2 regions of the Pantoea sp. F_5 genome follow, and region 2 is predicted to be linked to the other one. Evidence: predicted binding sites of a transcription regulator. Region 2 holds the regulator's gene; the other holds the start of a gene.
What was found. Region 2 encodes CRP, which controls carbon source genes, mostly activating them, when cyclic AMP is high. Its sites were predicted from a motif close to ATGTGANNNNNNTCACAT; they were not measured.
Positions count from the first base shown of each region.

Region 1: glpT (glycerol-3-phosphate transporter) is a predicted target of CRP. The motif match lies at 1,174-1,191, and genes of this name have one in related genera.

Region 1 is NZ_VWUO01000012.1:127,822-131,490, forward strand. It holds gene glpT (glycerol-3-phosphate transporter) at 1-1,047, opposite strand, end outside; gene F3I44_RS16665 (carboxylate/amino acid/amine transporter) at 1,422-2,282, shown strand; gene F3I44_RS23765 (hypothetical protein) at 2,443-2,613, opposite strand; gene F3I44_RS16670 (DUF1456 family protein) at 2,791-3,273, opposite strand; gene metR (HTH-type transcriptional regulator MetR) at 3,357-3,669, opposite strand, start outside.
Region 2 is NZ_VWUO01000006.1:20,364-24,032, forward strand. It holds gene F3I44_RS09555 (OsmC family protein) at 192-596, opposite strand; gene crp (cAMP-activated global transcriptional regulator CRP) at 900-1,532, shown strand; gene F3I44_RS09565 (YccS/YhfK family putative transporter) at 1,590-3,665, shown strand; gene F3I44_RS09570 (aspartate aminotransferase family protein) at 3,667-3,669, opposite strand, start outside.

The DNA.
Region 1 (3,669 bases), on a different contig from region 2:
GACGCCAGGATTGCCCGCCGGGTTGAGCCAGTAGATCACGGTTGCGATGGTCACCAGCGTCATAAAGAACACGCCGGTCGCACCACGATTACCCCGGAACACTTTGTCCGACATCCAGCCACACAGCAGCGTCCCCGGAATCCCCGCATATTCATACAGGAAGTAGGCCCAGGACGACTTATCCAGCGTGAAGTGTTTGACTTCACGCAGATAGGTTGGTGACCAGTCGAGGATGCCGTAGCGCAGCAGATAGACAAAAACGTTGGCCAGCGCGATGTACCACAGCAGCTTGTTCGGCAACACATACTTCATGAAGATCTGTTTTGCCGTCAGCTCCTCTTCGTGGCTGGCATCGTAGTCGGGCGGATAGTCGTTTTTGTACTCTTCAATCGGTGGCAGGCCACAGGATTGCGGGGTATCGCGCATCAGCGCAAAGGCCAGAATCGCGATGGCAATCGCGCCAAAGGCGGGCATGTAGAGCGCCGCTTTCCAGTCGTTGAACCACGCCATACCCAGCAGGAAGAGCAGCGGCGGAATACCGCCGCCCACGTTATGCGCACAGTTCCAGACCGAAACGATCCTTCCGCGCTCCTTCTGCGACCACCAGTGAACCATGGTTCGTCCACAGGGTGGCCAGCCCATGCCCTGAAACCAGCCACAGATAAACAGCAGCACAAACATCACCATGATGCTGGAGGTCGCCCAGGGGACGAATCCCATAATCAGCATCACTGCTGCGGCCAGAATCAGGCCTGCCGGTAAGAAGACGCGCGGGTTTGATCGGTCAGAGACCGAGCCCATGATGAATTTTGAAAAGCCGTAGGCAATGGAGATGCCGGACAGGGCAAAGCCGAGATCGCCACGTGAAAAACCCTGCTCCACCAGATAGGGCATGGCGAGTGCGAAGTTTTTTCTGACCAGATAATAGGCCGCATAACCAAAAAAGATCCCGATGAAAATTTGCCAGCGCAGACGACGGTAGAGCGGATCAACGTGATCCTCCGCTACCTGCGGCTGACGTGGTGCAGGTTTAAAAATGCTCAGCATCAGTGAGGCCCTCCAGGGCACATTATGGTTTTTCATTCCCGGCAGGTTGGAGCAGGAAAGTGCAGAACAAAATGGATGCAGAATGTTCCATTTCGCGCAAAGAATAGTGTTAGTTGCGCAACGTTACTGTGATGAATGACACATTTGTTACAGTTTTATTACAGTCAGGAGCGGAAGTGATCATCTGATGGATCATTTCGCGCATTTTATGTGGCTGAAAACCTATTCTGTCGATTGATATGTCAGGAAGTGTAAGCAGGGTATCCGGTCGGCTTTTTAATCGCCTGGTTTATAATCAGATGTCAACCAGATTTCACAGCCTGACGGCGGCACATTGTTTACACTGTCGGCCTGTTAATTTCGGGGTCGTTGCCGTGTTTTTATTGATTATTACCACCATTCTGTGGGCCTTTTCCTTCAGCCTGATTGGCGAATATCTCGCTGGTCAGGTGGATAGCTGGTTCTCTGTGCTGATGCGTCTGGCGCTGGCTGCGCTGGTGTTTTTGCCTTTCCTGCGCTGGCGAGGTTACCGCCCTTCAACGCTACTGCTGTATATGCTGGTGGGGATGCTGCAACTGGGCGTAATGTATCTGCTGAGCTTCGAAGCCTATCTCTACCTTAGCGTGTCAGAATTCCTGCTGTTTACGGTAATGACACCGCTCTATGTGACGCTGATTTACGATCTGATCAGCCGTCGTCCATTGCGCATCGGCTATATCTTCAGTGCGTTACTGGCGGTGGCGGGTGCGGCGATTATTCGTTATGACAAAGTCAGCGATCATTTCTGGTTTGGTCTGCTGTTAGTGCAACTGGCAAACATCTGCTTCGCGGCAGGCATGGTGGGTTATAAGCGTCTGCAGGAGACCCGTCCCATGCCGCAGCATACGGCCTTCTCATGGTTCTATCTGGGGGCGGTGTTGATTGCGGTGATTGCCTGGTGTGCCTGGGGCAATCCACAGAAGTTGCCGACCACCTCATTGCAGTGGAGCATTCTGGTGTGGCTGGGCGTTGCGGCTTCTGGTCTTGGCTATTTTATGTGGAACTACGGGGCGACGCAGGTCGATGCCGGTACGCTGGGCATTATGAATAACATGCACGTTCCCGCCGGGCTGCTGGTGAATCTGGCTATCTGGCAGGAGAAACCGCACTGGCCGAGCTTTATTGCGGGCGCGCTGGTGATCATTGCCTCGCTGTGGGTGCATAAGCGCTGGGTGGTGGGGCGCGGTCAGAAGTGACTTTGCGGGTTGTCGGGTGTGTTTTGCCTGAAGAAAGGGTTTGTCATTTAAAGACGGCGTAAAGTGTGAGTTGCTTCTCTGCGATGGACACTCGACGCCGTGATCCGACTCCAGCCTTTAATGAGCTGGACGATCATTATCACTTACTCACTCTGTCTGGTTATTTCAGATAAGGTATCTTCATGCCAAATAATCCATTAAGTACCCGGAATATTTTATTAACCAGCAGACTGTTTTTATTAACGGAGCTTAACTGCACAACGTCCGTACTGGCACTTTCTGTTCCTGCACCGCTGGCCTGGCTTGTTTCAAAATGAGTTAATTCACGCATATTTCTTCCTGATTGAATGATTGAAAGTTAACCCGGCAGGGTGCGAATCAGGCTTTGATTGCGCCCCGCCAGAATCAATCATGCATCAGGAAATATTGAGAAATAAATAGTAATATTTTTAAAGGCCGCATTATGGGATCTCTGATCTTTCAGAAAATAATCGCTGCCGTAAGGCCTCTATTTATCGCGCGGGGCTTGTGACGGACGCTGAATCATCGCCATGCCTTTCAGAAAGTTGCGCAGAATCTGATCGCCACACTCGCGGTAGTTTTTATGATCAGGCTTGCGGAAAATCGCGCCGACTTCAGCCTGCGAAACGGTAAAGTTTACGCGTTTGAGCACGTCAGGGATATCGGTGGTTTTCAAATCGAAAGCGATGCGCAGTTTTTTCATGAAGATATTGTTAGTCATCTTGCGCTCAATCGACGGGGCGGGCGCGTCTTCACTCTTGCCGCGACGGTAAAAGATCAGGCCATTCAGGAAATAACCCATCAGCACATCGGGGCAGGGACGGAACGCTGCATCGTCATCTTTTTTCAGCCACGCCTGAATATCCGCCAGCGGCACGTCACATTCTGCCAGCGCAAAAATCTCCACCATTTTGGCATCGCTCAGGTTGAGCATGTAGCGCACGCTGCGCAGAATATCATTGTTAGTCATGGTGAGATCTTCTCATGGTCAGTCGACAGGCTGCGCATTATAGGGGATTTTGCCCGCGTTCGCGCAGGTTTGTGCCCGCCAGATTACCGCTGTAACACCGTACCGGCCAGCGCGGCGTCGCGCACAAATGGCAGATGCTCACAGGCGTGCTGTCGGGCAAAGCGGATAAAGGCTTCCAGCACCGGCTGACGCTGTTCCCCTTCGCGTACGGCTGCATAAAGACGGCTCCAGAGCCCATCACCCAGTGTGCGCGTCACGACCAGACCTTGCTTCTCAAAACTCTCCACCACCCAGTGCGGCAGTGCGGCAATCCCCATTCGTGCCGACACCATCTGAATCATCAGCAGGGTGTTATCCACACTTTTCAGGGCCGGACTGACGCCAGCGGGCTGCAGG
Region 2 (3,669 bases):
CGGGAGCGTTTTTGAACAACGCAACGCGTTGGCCCGGCTACAGGCGCACTTCAGGGATGAGGTGCGTAATCGCGTGGGCCGAGCGCCCAGGGATGGTTTAAGCGACTTTCCGATCTGGCCCGGTTTTCTGCGCAGGCTCGATCTTACCGCCGCCCAATGTTGCACGGGCCGTTAATGGTCGTTTTCAGATACTACAGCTCAATCACCTCATAGCTATGCGTAATCGTCACACCTTTACCCAGCATGATGGCCACAGAGCAGTATTTCTCTGCCGAAAGATCGACGGCGCGTGAGACCGCTTTATCCTGGAGCGCTTTGCCACTCACGATAAAATGCAGGTTGATGTGCGTAAAGATTCGCGGTGCTTCTTCACGACGTTCTGAGGTCAGTTTTACTTCACAATCAGCCACATCGTTGCGGCCTTTTTGCAGAATTGATACCACGTCAATCGCGCTGCATCCACCTGCCGCCATCAGCACCATCTCCATTGGGCTGGGCGCTTTATCACCCGAATTGCCATCCATCAGTATCTGATGGCCGGATGAGGATTCTCCAAGGAATGTCAGCCCTTCTACCCATTTCACTCTTGCCTGCATGATTTTTGCTCCGGAATACGCTGTTTTGTCGCCAGAGTACGCTTTCACCTGGTAAACAGCAATCCAGAGAAATCCGCCTGTAGCTGAAGCGAGACAACAGAAGACAGTCGGCAAAAGCTGTGCTACAAACAGTGCTGAAAATATTTTTCGTCACCCGATGGCGAAGCCGGGAAGAATGAAGCGCACTGCGCCTGATGCGGCCCGAATAATTTCCTGAAAAGGAAACGCTTGAAGCTTTCACCGCCTGACAGGGAAAACTGCCCCCTGTATTTTGGGCACGATTACAACAGAGGATAATAGCGAATGGTTCTCGGCAAACCGCAAACAGACCCTACACTCGAATGGTTCCTGTCCCATTGCCATATTCACAAGTATCCATCCAAAAGTACGCTGATTCACCAAGGTGAAAAAGCAGAAACGCTTTACTACATCGTGAAAGGTTCCGTCGCGGTTCTGATTAAAGATGAAGAAGGCAAAGAGATGATTCTTTCCTACCTGAATCAGGGCGATTTTATTGGTGAGCTTGGCCTGTTCGAAGAAGGTCAGGAGCGCAGCGCCTGGGTACGTGCGAAAAGCGCGTGCGAAGTCGCGGAGATTTCTTACAAGAAATTCCGTCAGCTGATCCAGGTGAATCCCGACATCCTGATGCGACTCTCCTCGCAGATGGCGCGTCGCCTGCAGGTCACGTCTGAAAAAGTGGGTAACCTCGCTTTCCTCGACGTCACCGGACGCATTGCTCAGACCCTGCTTAACCTGGCGAAGCAGCCAGATGCCATGACGCATCCCGACGGCATGCAAATTAAAATCACTCGTCAGGAAATTGGCCAGATTGTGGGTTGTTCACGTGAAACCGTGGGCCGTATTCTGAAGATGCTGGAAGATCAGAACCTGATCTCCGCACACGGTAAAACCATCGTCGTTTACGGCACCCGCTAACTCCTGTCATCCACGGCGTGATGGCAACATCACGCCGTTATTGTTTGTGTTGGGCCGATGTGGCGTCGAATCATTTATCATCCTGAAGTTAACTACGCCTTGCGGCAAACGCTGGTGCTCTGCCTGCCGGTCGCGTTGGGCTGGCTGGCTGGCGACCTGCAAAAAGGTCTGCTGTTCTCATTAGTGCCCGCCTGCTGCAATATCGCCGGTCTCGATACTCCGCATAAACGCTTTTTCAAACGTCTGATTGTGGGCGGCAGCCTGTTTGCCCTCGGCAGCTTTCTGATCCAGTGGCTCACCCTGCATGCGATTCCACTGCCGCTGATCCTCTTCGCTATGCCTTTGCTGCTTGGCGTCACCGGTGAGATTAGCCCGCTGCACGGCCGTCTGCTGCCCGGTACGCTTATTGCCGCCATCTTTACCCTCAGCCTGATTGGCCGCATGCCCATCTATGTCACTCCGCTGCTCTATATCGGCGGCACACTCTGGTATGGGATATTTAACTGGTTCTGGTTCTGGCTGTGGAAAGAGCAGCCGATGCGGGAGAGCCTGAGCCTGATTTACCGCGAGCTGGCCAACTACTGTGACGCCAAATATACCCTGCTGACGCAGCTGACCGATCCCGAAAAAGCGCTGCCGCCGCTGCTGGCTCACCAGCAGAAAGTGGTCGATCTGATCAACACCTGTTATCAGCAGATGCACATGCTGTCGGCAAGCCGCGATCACAGCCATAAGCGGCTAACGCGCGCTTTCCAGGTGGCGCTCGATCTGCAGGAGCATATCTCGGTCAGCCTGCATCGGCCGGAAGAAGTACAGAAGCTGGTAGAGCAGAGCCATGCTGAAGCGGTGATCCGCTGGAATGCCAAAACCATCTCGGCCCGGTTGCGGGTGCTGGCAGATAACATTCTTTATCACCAGTTACCCGACCGCTTTGCGATGGATAAACAGCTCGGCGCGCTGGAGAAAATCGCCCATCAGCATCCCGATAATCCGGTGGGTAACTTCTGCCTTTATCACTTCAACCGCATTGCGCGGGTGCTGCGCACCCAGAAGCCGCTTTACCAGCGCGATTTGATGGCAGACCGCCAGCGCCGCCTGCCGCTGTTACCGGCGCTGCGCAGCTATCTCTCGTTTCGCTCGTCGGCGCTGCGTACGGCGGGTCGCTTTGCGGTGATGCTGATGCTGGGCAGCGCGCTGGCGCTGTTCTTTAATATCCCCAAACCCTACTGGATCCTGATGACCATTATGTTCGTCAGCCAGAACGGCTACAGCGCCACCCGCGTCCGTATTCAGCACCGGGCGTTGGGCACCTTTGCCGGCCTGGTCATCGCGGCCGCTACGCTGCGGCTGGCGGTGCCGGAGTCCCTGGTGCTGTTGATCATGCTGGCGATAACCTTTATCAGCTATCGCTTTACCCGCCAGTTCTATGGCTGGTCGATGATTGGCTTTACGGTCACGGCAGTTTACTCGCTGCAACTGCTGTCACTGAATGGTGCGCAGTTTCTGCTGCCGCGACTGATGGATACGCTGATGGGCTGTCTGATCGCCTTTGGCGGGATGCTGTGGTTATGGCCGCAGTGGCAGAGCGGCTTACTGCGGCAGAACGCCCACGACGCGCTGGAAACCTACCAGGATGCACTGCGGCTCTTGCTGGGCGATGAACAGTCGCCAGAGAAACTGGCTTATCAGCGAGTGAAAGTGAATCAGGCACACAATGCGCTGTTTAACTCGCTAAATCAGGCGATGCAGGAACCCGCGTTCAACTCGCGCTATCTGACTGATATGCGGCTCTGGGTCACCCACAGTCAGTTTATTGTCGAGCATATCAATGCGATAACGATTCTGGCGCGCGAGCACACGATGCTGACCGCCTCGCTGGCTCAACGCTATCTGCAATCCTGCGAAATTGCGCTGCAGCGGTGTCAGCAGCGGCTGGAATATGATGGTGAAAGCTCACAGGTGAATCTGCTGGATGACCTGGAGAACATCAGTGAGGGACCGATTACGGTGGTGGAGCAGCATGTGCGGCGCATTCTCGATCATCTGAGCGTGATGTACACCATTTCATCGCTGGCGTGGAACCAGCGACCGCAACATGGCCGCTGGCTGATCAGACGCTTACGTAAAAACTAAGCTA